One region of the Fervidobacterium changbaicum genome, then DNA from elsewhere that is predicted to be linked to it. Evidence: predicted binding sites of a transcription regulator. Region 1 holds the regulator's gene; each other region holds the start of a gene.
What was found. The regulator HrcA, encoded in region 1, represses chaperone genes, less so after heat shock. The targets are predictions, from matches to a motif close to ATTAGCACTCNNANNNTNNGAGTGCTAAT.
Positions count from the first base shown of each region.

Region 2: a site for HrcA is predicted at 2,354-2,382, ahead of CBS1_RS09105 (ATP-dependent Clp protease ATP-binding subunit). Genes of this name have one in related genera too.
Region 3: a site for HrcA is predicted at 3,584-3,612, ahead of groES (co-chaperone GroES). Genes of this name have one in related genera too.

Region 1 is NZ_CP026721.1:1,470,283-1,475,978, reverse strand. Features, by position in the region: gene CBS1_RS06850 (transporter substrate-binding domain-containing protein) at 1-338, opposite strand, end outside; gene rpsB (30S ribosomal protein S2) at 648-1,424, shown strand; gene CBS1_RS06840 (DMT family transporter) at 1,495-2,361, opposite strand; gene hrcA (heat-inducible transcriptional repressor HrcA) at 2,624-3,673, shown strand; gene CBS1_RS06830 (nucleotide exchange factor GrpE) at 3,705-4,340, shown strand; gene dnaJ (molecular chaperone DnaJ) at 4,367-5,506, shown strand.
Region 2 is NZ_CP026721.1:2,000,184-2,005,879, forward strand. Features, by position in the region: gene CBS1_RS09095 (MATE family efflux transporter) at 1-942, opposite strand, end outside; gene CBS1_RS09100 (MFS transporter) at 956-2,167, opposite strand; gene CBS1_RS09105 (ATP-dependent Clp protease ATP-binding subunit) at 2,448-4,673, shown strand; tRNA gene CBS1_RS09110 (tRNA-Cys) at 4,818-4,894, shown strand; tRNA gene CBS1_RS09115 (tRNA-Ile) at 4,902-4,977, shown strand; gene rpsF (30S ribosomal protein S6) at 5,103-5,489, shown strand; gene CBS1_RS09125 (single-stranded DNA-binding protein) at 5,489-5,696, shown strand, end outside.
Region 3 is NZ_CP026721.1:1,737,825-1,743,520, forward strand. Features, by position in the region: gene CBS1_RS07975 (IS110 family RNA-guided transposase) at 131-1,330, shown strand; gene CBS1_RS07980 (hypothetical protein) at 1,422-3,029, opposite strand; tRNA gene CBS1_RS07985 (tRNA-Ala) at 3,293-3,369, shown strand; gene groES (co-chaperone GroES) at 3,650-3,919, shown strand; gene groL (chaperonin GroEL) at 3,948-5,564, shown strand; gene CBS1_RS08000 (dihydrofolate reductase family protein) at 5,648-5,696, shown strand, end outside.

The DNA of each region.
Region 1 (5,696 bases):
CAATTCATCAACACGGGTTCTTTGTTAAACGAATACAATTTCTCTCGCTCAGGAGTATGCGCAACGCAAACTACCATATCTATGTAACCTTTATTCAGCTGCTGCATAAGGTCTGCAAATTCACCAAAAATAAATTCTACGTCATAACTACTCAAAATGCCAGACTTCCTAAGTACGTCTATAAACAATCCTTTTGGTTTGCCGTTATCGTTGAAGGTCAGCGGATAGTTATCGTAGTAACCTATCTTTATCGCAGAGAACAAAATCGATGGCAGTAAACACACCGATAACAAAATGAGAACTAACTTTGCCAAGAACTTTTTCTTTTCGACAATCACATGTTCACCTCCGACTCCTTCCGACTTCTAAGAACAAGTTAAATTAGTTCTTACTTGTAGGTTATTTTAGCACAATTATACCATAACAGCAAAGTCATTTTCCAACTAATTGGAATTAACTTCGCTCAACTCTTGACTAAACAAAAATATATGATAAAATTCGAGTGCGTAAATTTGGAAAAGTACCCCAATCCACACGCCAACCCGTTTCCCACCTCGGTGCCTTGCAAAATTGAGAATTTAAAGACCATGTGCAAGGTCGGTGGGTCAAGGGGGCGGAGGATAAAACCAAATCATGGAGGTGTAGGTATGCCAGTGGTAACTATGAAACAGCTCTTGGAAGCAGGTGTTCACTTTGGACACAGGACGCAAAGATGGAACCCAAAGATGAAGCCGTACATTTACGGTGCAAGGAAAGGTATTTACATCATCGACCTTCAGAAAACAGTTAAACTACTCGACGAAGCTTACGATTTTGTAAGAGATGTCGCGAGCAAGGGTGGAACGATCCTTTTTGTCGGAACGAAAAAACAAGCACAGCAAGTAGTTAAGAACGAGGCCGAAAGATGCGGAGGATTCTACGTTAACAACAGATGGCTCGGCGGACTTCTTACAAACTTCTCCACAATCCAGTCGAGAATTCAGAAACTCATCGAACTCGAGGAAATGGAAGCAAACGGTGAACTCGACAAGCTGCCAAAGAAGGAACAGAGTAAACTCAGAAAAAAGCTCGAAAAACTCAGAAAGAACCTCGGTGGCGTGAAGAACATGAAGAGTTTACCAGATGTTATCTTCATAGTCGACCCGAGAAAAGAAAAGATCGCCGTTGAGGAAGCCAACCACCTCAAAATTCCAATAGTTGCAATGGTTGACACCAACTGCGACCCTGATCCAATCGACTACGTGATCCCATCGAATGACGATGCAATAAGAGCTATTGCACTCATCGCTGGTAAAATAGCCGATGCATACCTCGAAGGTCGCGAAGGGGTACCATACTCAACAGAAGAAGCAATGCCTGCAACAGTTGAAACAGAAGAAATCGAAATTAATATCCCAGAAAACCTTGACGAAGAAGAAATATAAGAGCTGTAATTTAAAACGAAGCCCTCGGAAAAAACCGAGGGCTTTTTAATTCATTTGATTTATACCGTTGTCAGTGCATTTCTTTACTTTTCAAATAGGAGTTAGCCACAAGTGATACGAGTATTAAAACCATTCCAAGTATCTGCAATGCCGCAATCTTCTCATGTCTGATGACACTACCAGCAATTACTGAAATCACCGTTGTCAAATTCGAAAAAAGTGAAGAGACCGTTGGCGGAACTTTGCTGAGCATGAAATTCACCAAAAAGAACGCAACTGTTGAAGAAAGCACACCAAGGTACAATGCTCCCATTATAACAGCCGGATGGAGTGTTACCTTGAACTGACCTGTGAAGATACTCACCAAAAAGAAGAACACAAAACCCGTTATCATCATGAAGAACGTCGTCTCCACAGGTGTGAACTGTGCAGACAACTTCCTCGAGAAGATATTGTAAAGAGCTGCAGAAAGCACAGCACCTAAGATCAAGAGCTTTCCGACAAGCGCTCCTTGCTCAAAACCACCACTCGCAACGATAAGAAAGACACCAAAAAAGCTCAGAAAAGCGAACAGAAATTGGTACCACTTTATTCTTTCCTTCAATAGCAAAGGACTTAGAACGGTAATTACAATCGGAATCAAAGCGATCAACATCCCTGCTTCCGAAGAAGTCGCAAATCTTAACCCGTTTGTTTCAAAAACAAAGTACAGAATCGGTTGAAATAAAGCCACCTTCCACAATTTCCAATATGGCTTTTTTGACAACCTGATAACTCCAACACCAACGAGCAAAAGCATAACGATACTTGCCACTGCAAACCTGTAAGCTAAGAACGTGTAGACGTTGATGTGCTGTATGCTGTTTTTGGTAAAAAGAAAAGACAATCCAAATATAGCAGAAACAGCTACTCCAGATATATAAACCTTCCAGTTCACAGGGACCACCTCATCTTCATCGATAAGAAAGTTCGCATTCCGCACAATTTTATGTCTCTATTTTATCAAAAATAATCCTTTCATCAAGAAGAGTTTTATGTAACAAAAATCCGAACAACACCGTATTGTAAGCTCTCAAGAAATTGACAAATCGACAAATCTGTGGTAATATATTAGCAGACTTGGATGTTGATTGCTAATAAGTTTGATAATAATAGAACAGCAAGAATGGATATACAAAAAAGCGAGGTGATAGTTAAGTATGCTCGGAAACGATATCACCGAAAGGCAGAAGAAAGTTCTCTATTGTATCGTTCAAGAGTACATCAATACCAAAACCCCAGTGAGTTCAAAAAGGGTTTTGGAAAGTGCTACGATTGAAAGGTCTGGTGCCACTATCAGAAACGACATGAATCGGTTGATGAGAACAGGCTATATATACCAGCCGCACACATCAGCTGGTCGTGTCCCAACGGACAAAGGTCTCAGGTTTTATGTAAACGAACTTAGGAAAATTAGAGAAGAAATAAAATCAAAGAGCACACACGTCGAAGTTGCGGCACGTTTCCCTATCGGTGATATGGAAAAGGTCCTTACAGGTGCCGCAAAACTTTTAAGTTCTTCAACAAAAGGTATGGTTGTCATCGAAAAACCGAGTCCGTTAACTTTAAGGATAAAAAGGATAGTTGTCACACCTGTAAGCAAGAATTTCTCGATCGCGAATATAATAACATCGCTTGGTCTAAGCTCATCAATCCCGATCCAACACAGTGAACTCGACGAGACGGAAAAAATAGAAGAAATGCTCAACAAAGTAATGACAGGACTAACTTTGAACGAATTCAGGTCCAAGCTTAGGGATATTCTCGCTCGAATAAATAACTTGAGCAATTTAAACAACTTCAAAGAGAACGATTTCGGAACGCTCAGCCGAGGTTTCCTGGAAATAACTGAAAGACTATCAGTTGAGAGTTACGAAGATTACATAACAGAGGGACTACCAAACTTACTTTCAAATGAAAGAATCAACCTGAAGAAATTGCAGAACATCCTTGCATACGTCGCGTCGGACACATTCTACAAAGAACTCTTTGAGCTTGAAAACGATATATTCATCGGTAAAGAACACGGCCTTAGATTCTTGGAAGACTTCTCGGTAATGCTCGGTCAGTTTTATTCAGAAGATACACCTGTTGGGCGCGTTGCTGTCATCTTTGACAAATACGGGAGATATGACTTAGTCATCGACAGCTTTGAATTCATGCTCAACAGATTGAGTGAATACTTCACTGTTGTATCGAGAAATATCTAAAATCAATCCAGATAAGAAGGAGGTTGAGACCATGTGTGAAGAAAAGAAAATAAACGAAATGAAAGAAATGCAAAACAATAATTCGCAAAATTTAAATGAGATAAAGGAGAACGAAGAGATGAATCAGAACGGATTATTCGAGGAAAACAAGCAGTTAAAGGAGAAAATAGCCGAACTTGAAAACCAACTAAAAGAAATCCAGAATGCAGCACGCATAATCAAAGCAACGTTTGAAAACTACAAATTGGACGTCGACAGGCAGCTGAAAGATGCCTCAAAGTCAACCGCACTTCGCATCATCAAAGCACTTATACCAATTTTAGATGACTTCAAGAGGGCTTTTAAGTACTACGAATCCGATAATGACCTGGAAAAGTTCAAACTTGGAGTAGAGAAGATATATGAAAAACTCTTGAAGACCTTGGAGAACGAAGGATTAAGGGTTATAGACGCAACAGGTAAATTCGACCCGTTCAACCATGAAGCCTTTGAGAAAGAAGAACGCGATGATGTTGAAGAATACACAATCCTTGAAGTTATTGAAGACGGTTACACATTCAACGGACAGGTTGTAAAACCAACGAAAGTGCGCGTTGCTGTAAAACCAAGGAAGAAGGCAGAAACATCTGAGAACATGACAGAGAACAAGCAAGAGAATGAGCAATAAAAAATGACAAGCAGAGGTGATACAATATGCCAGCAAGAAAAGATTACTACGAAATACTTGGCGTGCCAAGAAATGCATCAGAAGATGAGATAAAGGCGGCTTACAAGAAGCTTGTTAAAGAGTGGCATCCAGATAGGCATACGGGAGATAAGAAAAAGGAAGCCGAGCAAAGATTTAAAGAGATACAGGAAGCTTACGAGGTGCTGAGCGACCCACAGAAACGTGCAATGTACGATAAGTTTGGATACGTAGGTGAAGGTGGCTATGTTTACGAGCCGTCCGGTAGGGGTAACGGATTTGGATTTGAAGATATAAGTGATATCTTCAGGGACTTCTTAAATGATGATATATTCAACATATTCTTTGGAGGGCATAGAACAAGTACATCGCAAACGCAACGAACAACAGGTGGTAGAAGGTATGCCAAAAGAGGAGAGGATATAAACCTTGAAGTGACCATTTCAGAAGCTGACGTCTTTACTGGAAGAGATGTAACCGTTGAGTACGACAGGTATGAATTGTGCGAGAACTGTAAGGGAGAAGGAGTAGAACCTGGAAGTAAATGGGTGACATGTTCGAAGTGCCATGGAACTGGCGTTGTTCGGGAAGAGAGAAGAACACCGTTCGGTGTGTTTATTAACCAATATACCTGTGACGTCTGTGGTGGTAGCGGCACAATTCCGGGAGAAACCTGCCATGTGTGTAAAGGAGCAGGAAGAATTAGAAGAAAAACAAACGCAGTCGTGAACATCCCAGCAGGTGTAGAAGATGGAGCGGTTATCAGAATTCCGAGAAAAGGGAATGCTGGAACAAACGGTGGAGATTACGGAGATTTGTATGTCCACGTTAAAGTTAGAAAAACAAGCGACTACAAACGCGAAGGTGATGATATAATAGTAACTGTTCCCGTTGATTACATCAGTGCTATACTCGGTGGCATCGTATATGTTACATTGCCAAACGGCGAACGAGTTCCAGTGGAGATACCTGCGGGGACACAGCCCAACGAACGTATAGTTATCAAAGGCAAGGGCATTCCAAACGCAAGGACAGGTAGACGTGGCAATCTAATAGTAGAAGTGAAGGTCTCAATCCCAAGGAAAGTCTCATCAAAAGAGAGAAAACTCCTTGAAGAAATAGCCAAAGAAAGGGGCATAGAAATTTGAGACTTGACAGAGACAAACTAAATACTACGAGAAAGGCTTTAAAATATAGTAAATCACGTAGCAAGAAAGCGTTCAGAAATCGAGAGGCTCTTAATCCGCTAGGTTCTTCAACCCACTCCAGTGGGCCAGAGCCCAAAAAATCGCAAAGACATGCTAAATCAAAAACCTTGATTTCAATTACTCTGCTATT
Region 2 (5,696 bases), 530 kb from region 1:
TGTGCTTGCCCCCATCGAAAGTCCAAATATAGGGATAATCGCAAAGCCAAACATCCTCTCGTTAATACCGAACACGGTCACGTACTCGGAGCCAAAAAGAGAAGAAATCTTAATAAGTACAGTGTAGGACAAGTTCCTCAACAACATCTCGATACCTGAAGGCAGACCTATGGTTATCAGCTTTTTGTCTATACTCTTATCGAGTGATAGCAACCCCTTGAGTGAAATCTTCACACCTGAGATACCTTTGAAAAGCACGTATATTCCCCAGGTGAGGGGAACAAAAGTAGAAATCACCGTTGCCCATGCGGCACCGGAAACCCCAAGTCCAAGACCGGGGATATCGATCAACGGGACTTTCTCGAAAATAAAAACGGGATCTAACAAGATATTCGCAACTGCACCACTTGCCATAGTAAGAGTTGCAAGTGTCGCATGACCGACATTTCTTAAGGCAGTAAATGTGGAGTAGGTCATGAAAAATATAGGCATGAAAAAGATGCGTATGTAACCGTAATGAATTGCATAAGTGACAACGTCCAAATCTTTAGAGAAAAAGTTGACTATTGGTCTAAAGAAAAGCAACAGAAAACCGGATGCAATAAGTGCGACGAGTGCTTTAAAAACGAGGGTTTGCTCGATAATACGCGATGTAAGCGGTTTATCACCCTTACCAAATGCTTGAGAAATCAAAGAAACAGATGATGTACCTATGATTTCGTTCAATATCTCAACAAGCCAGAATATCGTTGAAAATATCACAACCCCAGCTATTGCTTTGTACGAAATCTTTCCGATCCAGAACATATCGATGATGTCGTACAGTGACTGTACTGCAAAACCGATCATGCCGGGAACGGATAGTTTGAAAAGATTCCTTGTCAACGTCTTTCTGTCAGTTCCTTTTTCAAGCACATCTTTGACTTCGCTCAGGTTATCCATAGTCTCCACCTGGTCAATCTTTTAAATGTTTGTACATTCTTATCATAACATACGCATTGGCAAAGTAAAAAATGGAACTTACAACGAATATCCACGTATATCCGTTCTTGAATCTGGTGAGTGCGGCGAACAAATCTGCAGAGAGTGCTCTCGCAACGTTGCTAAGAAATGTGTTCATTCCATTGATCGACGAAAGATAACTAGCAGGTATGTTTGAAAAGACCAAAGCGGTAAGCAGAGGCCCTACCATGTTCATAACCGCGAAGCGTAGGATGTATACTGATGTGAAGGTTATCGGTTCCCTAACAAAACTCAAAAGCACAATTAAGATGGGGACGAAAACATATGAAAATATCAAGACGTTCATGTCCCCGAATTTCCTTCCCAGCTTGTACGAAAAGATGGCACCTATGCTTGTTGCCAACTGCGCCATGGCAAGGATCGTTCCAATCAGCGAAGGGCTAAGATGGAAAAGGTCGTAAAAGATGACGTTTCCAAATGTGACAAACAGACCAGCTCCAAAGCCAACACTCATCGTGGACAAAAAATAGTAAAGTACAACCTTTTTTGCTTGTTCGTTGAGCTTTTTCAAAGTGGAAAAGAACTCTAATACGTTGGTATCGGTATCTGACTTGTAAAGCCTAGTATCGCTGAACTTTTCAATGCTAAGTCTTTTGACAGGAATTAAGGCGAGCAATCTGGAAATACTGGCGCTTATTAGTACAGCTTTCAAAGGGAAAACATCGCCAAGCACACCGCCCAGTATATTCCCCAACACACCCGTGAGCATTCCCACACCGAAGTTCAGTCCCAAGACCTTCGTTCGATTATCTTTTGAGGTTTTCAATATAAGAAGCGTTGACAAAACGATACCTGTAGCAGTTGAAAACCCACCGAAGAGGAAGGAAGAGATACCAAGCTGGACGTACGATTTCGATAGAACCCTGTAAGTTCCGAAGAATACACTCAGAAGATGCGTTGTAAACATGAGCTGTTTTTTATTTACCTTGTCCGCGATAATACCGAACACAAGTCCCAGCAGTGCACAACCCCATAAGAAAAAGGAGGTAATCCGACCAACGTAGGAAGTTGGCATCCCGGAGGTTCGGAGCATCAGATTGAAGATGGTTCCGTATATGCCTTGAGCAAGTCCATCGGTAAAGGTGAAAATAGTGATTAAGCGAGCAGCTGAATTAGTTGATGAAATGTCGGAAATGTGAGACATATTATCAAACGTCCTCCTCGTACTTTGACCCAGTCTAAGTCTGACTTTTAAGCAAGTGGCAAAATTTTGAAATTAAGTTAGCATATCGAACCATATCCAAATCAATTCTAACATCGCCATTCTTAAAATCAAGTACGGTTTATTGGTAAACATTTTTCTTTGGCCAGGAATTTTTTGAATTTTTTTATTAGCACTCTTGACAACTGAGTGCTAATATGGTATACTACTGTCGGAAAAGAAAATTAAACAAAATAGAAATAAAAAGAAGGGAGTGGTTGAGATGACATTCAACCTTGAGGAATTCACGGAAAACGCTCAGGAGATATTACAGTCTGTAACAGATGTATTGAATCGTTACAGGCAGAATCAGATGGCACCTGAGCACATACTTTTGACTATGCTCGAAAACACAAAGAACGCGGCTTACGACATACTAACGCATCTAAACGTAGATGTTGATAGTTTGAGAAAAGATGTTGAGCGCGCTATCACTTCCAAAGGTGGCTATTACTACTCTTCCGGCGGAACAGGGCAGATCTATGTGACACCGGATACGACAAAAGTTATCAACGAAGCCAAGCGAGAAGCAAGGCGCATGGGTGACGAAAAAGTCGGAACAGACCACTTGCTACTTGCTATGGCAATCGTCCCAGAAACGACTGTCTACAGGCTGTTGGCAAGGTACGGGGTCACCCAAGACAAGCTCTATACAGCTATCAAAGAGCTTAGGATGAAGAGAACGTACTCAGAAGAGGAGAACATCGACGTCTTAGCAAAGTTCACAGAAAACTTGACAGAAATGGCGAAAAACGGCCAGTTAATGCCGGTCGTCGGTAGAGAAAACGAAGTCAATAGGATGATTGAAATCCTCGGAAGGAAGATCAAGAACAACCCGGTTCTAATCGGAGATCCCGGTGTTGGTAAGACGGCTATCGTTGAAGGTCTTGCCCAGAGGATTGTTGCAGGGAATGTCCCTGACTTTTTGAAGAATAAGACTATCCTTAAACTCGACCTTGCAAGGCTTGTAGCTGGGACAAAGTTCAGAGGAGAGTTCGAAGAAAGGCTTAAGAAACTCATCGATGTGCTCAAAAAGAGAACAGATGTTATCCTGTTCATCGACGAACTGCACACAGTTGTAGGTGCAGGTGCTGCTGAAGGTGCATTGGATGCTGGTAATATCTTAAAACCAGAACTTGCAAGAGGTACGCTCAGAGTGATAGGTGCAACAACTGTTGAAGAGTACAGAAAGCACATTGAAAAGGATAAAGCGCTTGCAAGAAGATTCCAAGTCATATTCGTATCAGAACCTTCTGTAGAAGAGACTATCGAGATTTTAAAAGGTCTCAGGCAGAAGTTCGAAGAGTTCCACGGAGTAAAGATCAGCGATAAGGCTATAGAGGCAGCTGCTAAATTATCATCGAAATACATAACGGATAGGTTTATGCCTGACAAGGCTGTAGACCTCGTAGATGAAGCTGCTGCACGTGCGAAGATCGATGGTAAGAAAGAAGTTCAGGAAGAAGACATCGCAAAGGTTGTCGAACGCTGGACTGGAATACCCGTTGGTAAGATAATGGGGGATGAGAAGGAGAAGATCAAAAATCTCGAGAAGCTCATCCATGAAAAGTTCGTAGACCAAGAAGAGGCTGTAAAAGTTGTAGCAAATGCAATAAAGATGTCGCGCGCTGGTATACGCAATCCAAAACGCCCGCTTGGAGTATTCCTGTTCCTTGGGCCAACGGGTGTTGGTAAGACAGAACTTGCAAAGAGACTTGCCGATGTTTTGTTTGGTAGTGAAAAGGCACTGATCAGGATCGACATGAGTGAATACATGGAAAAGCACTCGGTTGCAAGGTTAATTGGTGCACCTCCGGGATACGTTGGTTACGAAGAAGGTGGCCAATTGACGGAACAGGTCAGAAGAAGACCGTACAGTGTCGTGCTCTTTGACGAAATTGAAAAAGCACATCCAGAGGTTTTCAACGTACTGCTGCAGCTCTTTGACGACGGTCGGTTGACCGATGGTAAGGGAACAACCGTCGATTTCAGAAATACGATAATCATTATGACAAGTAACATAGGCTCAGACATAATTATCCAGGACATCGAAGATGGTTTGGAAAGTGTGATACCAAGACATATCGAAGAGGAGATGCGCAGGTATTTCAGGCCGGAACTGATCAACAGGATCGATGCAGCAGTCGTGTTCAAACCGCTCAAGAAGGAGCACATCAAACAGATAATCGATATCTACCTCAAAGAACTCAACGAAAGACTTGCTGACAGAAACATTGTTGTTGAGTTGGATGAATCGATGAAAGAGTACTTGGCTACGGAAGGTTACGTGCCAACTATGGGTGCAAGGCCTCTAAGAAGGCTGTTTGAGAACACTGTCGAATTCAAGCTTGCAGAACTTATAATCGATGAGCAAGTAAAAGAAGGTCAAAAGGTGAAGTTTTACTGGAAAGACGAAGGACTTTACTGGGAGATTTCGGATAATAAGTAAATAGAGTGGACATTATCCCGAACCCTCCTCAGGATGTGAATTTTGAGGAGGGTTCTTTTTTTGAATTTTCTATACGATAAAGTTTGTGTTGTTGCACCCTGTTGACAGATAAAAGGTTATGTGGTAGAATGTAACACGCAATGGGGCGACGTAGCCAAGGGGTCTAAGGCGGAGGTCTGCAAAATCTCTATTCGAGGGTTCAAATCCCTCCGTCGCCTCCAGGCGAGTGGGCTCGTAGCTCAGTTGGCAGAGCATCCGGCTCATAACCGGACGGTCGGGGGTTCGATCCCCTCCGAGCCCACCAGAAGATAAAGATGCAGCGGGCATACGCCCGTCTTTGTTTTATGTTTTACAGAAGTTCAATCACAAAATTCCCGCTCTGCTTGACTGAGTAAAGCAGGGCCGATAGACCGAGGGAGGAGGTGCTTTATGAGGATCTACGAAACGATGTTTATCATCAAACCAGACGTACCAGAGGAAGAAAGGAACAAGTTGGTAGAGAACGTTAAGAAGTTCCTGGAGGAAAGAGTCGGAGCACAAGTGGAGAACGTTGACAGATGGGGTATTAGGAAACTTGCCTACAAGATTGGGAAGTACTTCGAAGGTGATTACACAGTTCTCTACTTCAGGTCAAATGGGCAAGGGCTTGAACAACTGGAGAACTATTTCAAGGTGCACCCAGAGTTCATGAGATGGCAAACGTTCAGAAGAGAAGACCTTGAGAAGAAGGAAAGAAAAGCAGCAAGGGCTAAAAAAGAAGAGGTTTCCAACGAGGAAGTTCAACAGGAGGGTGCTTCTGAAGAGAAGGTGGAATAATGTCGTATAACAAAGTGGTGCTTGTTGGAAGGTTAACGCGAGATCCTGAGACAAGGCAGACAATCGATGGAAATTTGGTAACAACATTTACGATTGCGGTCAACCGAGGTAGCAACGGAGACGAAGCTGATTTTATAAGGGTTGTAGCATTTAGAAAGTTGGCGGAATTGGCCCACAACTATCTCCAAAAAGGACGTATGGTCTTGG
Region 3 (5,696 bases), 270 kb from region 1:
TTTTAAGCCATTTAAGGAGTCTGTTGCCTGCCTTTAACCATGATTAGTTGGTTGGGCTTTCAGCCCTCGTCAGCATGGAGGATTGGTTCAGCAGGCTCCCTGCCCTCATCATTCGAAAGGAGGATTTTTCATGGATAACTTCCCTGTTTTCGTCGGCATCGATGTTTCCAAGGATAAGTTCAACGTCTGCGCTATCTCTAATCCCAGTTCCATCATCTTCGAATCTTCTTTCGATATGTCCCAGCAAGGCTTTTCCTCCTTCGCAAACAAACTCTCTGCCTTCCCAAAACAATCCATCATCATCGCTATGGAATCTACTGGCTGTTATCATCTCAACCTTCTGGCTTTCCTTTCTTCCAACGACTTTGCTTGCGCTGTTTTTAATCCTCTAACTGTTAAAAACTTTGCTTCTCTTCGAAAGACCAAAACCGACAAAATCGATGCTCGCATTATCGCTACTGCTTTGTTTTACCTACAACATCAAATTCCTTCTTCTGCTTTTGTCAACTCTGAGCTTCGTGATATTGTCAGAGCACGCGAAAACATTATCCACCGCATCGCAAAAGTTAAAGACAATATCGAAAAACTGCTCAACGTTCTTTTCCCTGAACTCGAAAGAGTTACCAATATCTACAGTGACACTATCCTCAATCTTCTTTCTCATTTCCCTTCTGCCAAGGCTATTCAAAAGGCTCGTAATCTGGATGTGTTCTTTTCCAAAGACCGTGGCAGAAGTACAAAACTTAATGCTCAAAAACTTAAAGAACTCGCTAATAACTCGATTGCTCAATATTGGCCGATGAAAGAAAAGATTCTTGTGCAAAATATCAAAGAACTACAATTTTTACAGCAACAGCTTGAAGAATACGACAAGATGATGAAAGAATATTGCGAATGTAGTGCGATAAACCTTGATATCGAGATACTCACGTCAATACCAGGTATTGGTGAAAACAGCGCGATGCATTTCTTGGCAGAAGTTGGAGATATCTCAAGATTTAGTACATACAAAAAACTCATTGCGTATTGTGGACTCGATCCAAGCATTGCCCAATCAGGCAAAAGCAAAGTAGAAGGACACATATCGAAAAGGGGCAATGCCCACCTAAGACGAATACTATGGCTAATGGCAGTGAGTGTAGTGATTCACAACGAATATTTCCGAACATACTATGAACGAAAAAGGCAGCAAGGTATACCGTACAAAAAAGCGATAATGTCAGTAGTACACAAGTTATTGCGAACGTTGTACGCAATGTTGAGAAAGAAAGAGAAGTTCAATATTGATTATGCTATCTCACACTCAAAACAAAAATTTAATTTTGCATAGTTGACTCCTTTGAATTTTCTATTTTTCCGTTTTTTACCAAAGCTTTTTTCATTTTTTGGCTGCTCAGGGATTATCTAAACAAAAATCAGGATTATTGTACATACAACAAGAAGTTTCCAATATCCCGCATCAAGTTACCTGACAAATCCTGAACATTCATAACAGTAACGTAATAATAGCCCAGTGCCATTATGGTAGACACGGAGAACACAACAGTCTTCCCATCAGAAGAGATCTCTTCCGGTTCCATTAGTAAATCCCTGTAAAAGCTGGCGAATTCGTTTTCTCTGATGAGCAGCCTCGGTTTAACTCCTGTGTTTATTCCACCAGCGTCGTAGACTTTCAATTTAAAGACCGCCGGTCCGGGTGAAATGTACGTTGGCTGGTCCTTCCCCATCTCAACATCGTTTACGGTGAGTGAGATAAATCTCGGACCGTTGTAGTCGGGTACACTCACAAAAGTTTCGGCTATTCCACCTCTATTATCGTCCGATTCCGCGTAAACTGTAATTATATGTGTTCCCTCTTCTACGTCCCACAAAGTAAATCTTTTTGCTTCTTTTCCTTCAGAAGCGATGCTCGAGTCTATCGCTTTCCCGTCGACGAAGTACACAATCTTTGTGTATCGGACTCTCTCTTCTTGTGGAACAAGTGCGATAACCGCCGTTCCACCTGCAGTTAAATTCGCTGGGCTCACCTCGACCTCAAAACTCAAAGCCGTCGAACCGACGTAGATTCTTTTCGAATAGTAGGCGGCATTTCCTTCTTTATCTCTCACAGTTATATTAAGCGTATGTGTTCCAAGTTCTTTTTTACCTATTTTTATGGCTTTTTCAAACGATTTTCCTGAAATCTTACCTTGCTCGACAACTTCACCATTGAACTCCACTTTGTAATAATCGAGCTCTTCGTTGTCATACATTTTGACTTCGAAGCTCACATCTGAGTTTACCGGATAAAAAGTCTTAGTGAAAACATTAATGATAGGTTTGACCCTATCCACTGGATTTACTTCGAATACTACCTTCGTGGCATCCTCCATATTGTAAGAAGAAGTTTTTAGAAATAGCTCCACTTTTCCAGGATAATTTACTGGTTCAAGTTTTCTATAAACATATCCCGCCTTCTCGGTAAGTGCTTTCCTTATCCAAGTGTTACCACCTACTCGACCGTCCAAAGTGTAGTTCACTATGGGGTTCTCACTACCGACTTTGATTAGCAGCATCACCTCATCGCCCACATACGGGCGCTCGGGTATGAGTCTCACTTCCTCAATTAAGGGAGGTAACGAATCGTAAACCGTCATTGTTCCGTTAGTGGTGTACCAAACATTATCAACTATCGAATAACCCTCAACACTTAGCTGGTAAATGCCCGGCTTTGAGAAGCGCTTCGTGATTTCGTAAGGGTACTTGTTAATCGAAATGGATTCACTGAACACGGTGCTGTCACTGTGTTTGGATTTCACCTTTATGTTCGACAAGCCCGGCTCGAGTGGTTCAACGGTGATTTTTACATCCGTATTGACAAAAGTGACTTCTGGGTAGGATACTTTAAACTTTTCGTTGGAAGTTGTTGTACCTCTTGAAGTACATGAGAAAACAGCTAACAGAAAGATATTCAGCACAATCAATAACAAAGCAGTTGACTTGGTGATGAACCCAAAAAAGAACCTGCTTTTTTTAACTTCAGGTTTCATACAAGCACACCTCCGAAAGTGTTCTATTTTTTATCTTCTTATTTGTGACAAACATCCCAAAAAGTACCAGAACACAAATTTACCCAATAACATATTCTATATTAGGCGTGCCTGCTCCTACTACATCAACTATAAATTTAGACCTCGAATTAGTCAAAATTATTGAAATTTTGTTAAGAAAAAATGTAAAGGAATCCTTCTTGATTTTTTTTCAATAAATGATATAATCTTCATGCGTATTAAGATGCATGTGTCATAATAGTGGGGCCGTAGCTCAGCTTGGGAGAGCGCTACCATGGCACGGTAGAGGTCGTGGGTTCAAGTCCCATCGGCTCCACCAACAGTTCAGACTTCAGCCCTGGTTGATCCCAGGGCTTTTGTTTTTCAATACCATACTTTTCGTGATGTTGCAAACAAAGCCGTTCAGTCAATTTTGGTTAGTGAAAACATAAGAAAAAATAAGAAAAATACATTTATTTCGCTATAAAGCTGCATAAATGGCCATAGACGTAAACTTTCACAATTCACATATTTCATTTTTCTGTTATACTAAAATTAGCACACGCAACTAAAGAGTGATAATCAAAACACAACAACATGTGACAGGAGGGGGTAAGAGTATGAAGGTAAAACCACTTGGTGAAAGGCTTTTGATAAAGCCCATCATCGAAGAAAAGAAGACAGCAGGTGGTATTGTACTTCCAGATGCCGCTAAGGAAAAACCGATGAAGGCTGAGATAGTTGAAGTTGGTAAACTGCCAGAAGATTGCACACTCAAAGTCGGAGACAAGGTAATATACAACAAGTACTCCGGAACAGAAATTAAGATCGACGATGAAGACTACATTTTGATCGATTTGAACGACATTCTTGCAAAAATAGAAGAATAAAAACGGAAAATTGGAGGAGGTGTGAGATATGGCAAAGTTGTTGAAATACAGTGAAGAAGCAAGAAGGGCACTCGAATCAGGTGTTGATGCGGTTGCGAATGCAGTGAAGATCACACTTGGTCCAAAGGGTAGAAACGTCGTTATCGAAAAATCTTGGGGAAGCCCAACAATTACAAACGACGGTGTTTCCATCGCTAAGGAAATAGAACTCGAAGACAAGTTCGCAAACCTTGGTGCTCAGCTCGTTAAGGAAGTTGCAAGCAAGACAAACGACGTTGCCGGTGACGGTACAACAACTGCAACAGTTCTTGCGCAGGCAATGATTAAAGAAGGACTCAAGATGGTCGCAGCTGGCGCAAATCCAATACTTGTCAAACGCGGAATCGACAAAGCTGTAGCAAAGGTTGTTGAGGAAATTAAAAAGATTTCCAAGAAGCTCTCCAGCACGGAAGATATAGCACACGTTGCAGCTATAAGCGCCAACAGCGAAGAGATTGGAAAGCTTATTGCAGAAGCTATGGAAAAGGTTGGAGAAGATGGGGTCATCACAGTTGAGGACAGCAAAACCATCGACACATACGTTGAATTCACCGAAGGTATGCAATTTGACAGAGGTTATATCTCACCGTACTTTGTAACAGACCCAGAAAAGATGGAAGTTGTCTACAACGAACCGTTCATACTCATTACCGATAGAAAACTTTCCAACGTAAAACCACTCATCCCAATACTTGAAAAAGTTGCTCAAACAGGAAGACCACTCGTAATCATTGCAGAAGATGTCGAAGGTGAAGTACTCACAACGCTTGTGCTCAACAAGCTCAAGGGTACACTCAACACAGTTGCAGTTAAGGCTCCTGGCTTCGGTGACAGAAGGAAAGCCATGCTCCAGGATATTGCAATTCTCACAGGTGGTATCGTAGCAAGCGAAGAAGTTGGTATTAATCTTGAAGACCTCACACTCCAAGACCTCGGTAGAGCGGATGTTGTTAGAGTAAAGAAAGACGAAACAATAATCGTCGGTGGTAAAGGTAAACCAGAAGAAATCAAAAAGAGAATCGCTCAGATTAAAGCCCAGATCGAACAGACCACAAGCGAATACGAAAAAGAAACGTTGCAAGAAAGAATGGCAAAACTCGCTGGTGGAGTAGCAGTTATAAAAGTCGGTGCTGCTACAGAAACGGAACTCAAAGAAAAGAAACACAGAATTGAAGACGCTCTTAGCGCAACAAGGGCAGCTGTTGAAGAAGGTATCGTTCCCGGTGGTGGAATTACACTCTTAAGAGCAAGAAAAGCCATCGAGCCACTCTTGAACGAACTTACTGGTGATGAGAAACTCGGAGCACAGATCGTTTACAACGCACTCGAGGCGCCAATCAGACAGATTGCTCTCAACGCTGGTTACGACGGTGCAATTATAGTACACAACGTTCTTGCAAAAGACGAGGTAGCATACGGTTTCGATGCACTCAAAGGAGAATACTGCAACATGTACGAACGCGGTATAATTGACCCAGCAAAGGTTACAAGGAGTGCACTGCAAAACGCAGCCTCAATCGCTGGAATGCTCCTCACAACAGAAGTGCTCGTCGTTGAAAAGCCAGAGGAAAAGAAAGCATCCGTGCCTGAAATGCCAGAATATTAATACTAGAAGAAATAGCAAAAAAAGCGGTACCCGGAAAGCGGGTACCGCTTTTTTATTCATTGCACTGTGCTAAAATATATTAAATGAAAGGGAAGGTGGTTGATACGAGAATCAGATTGCTGGCAGTGACAG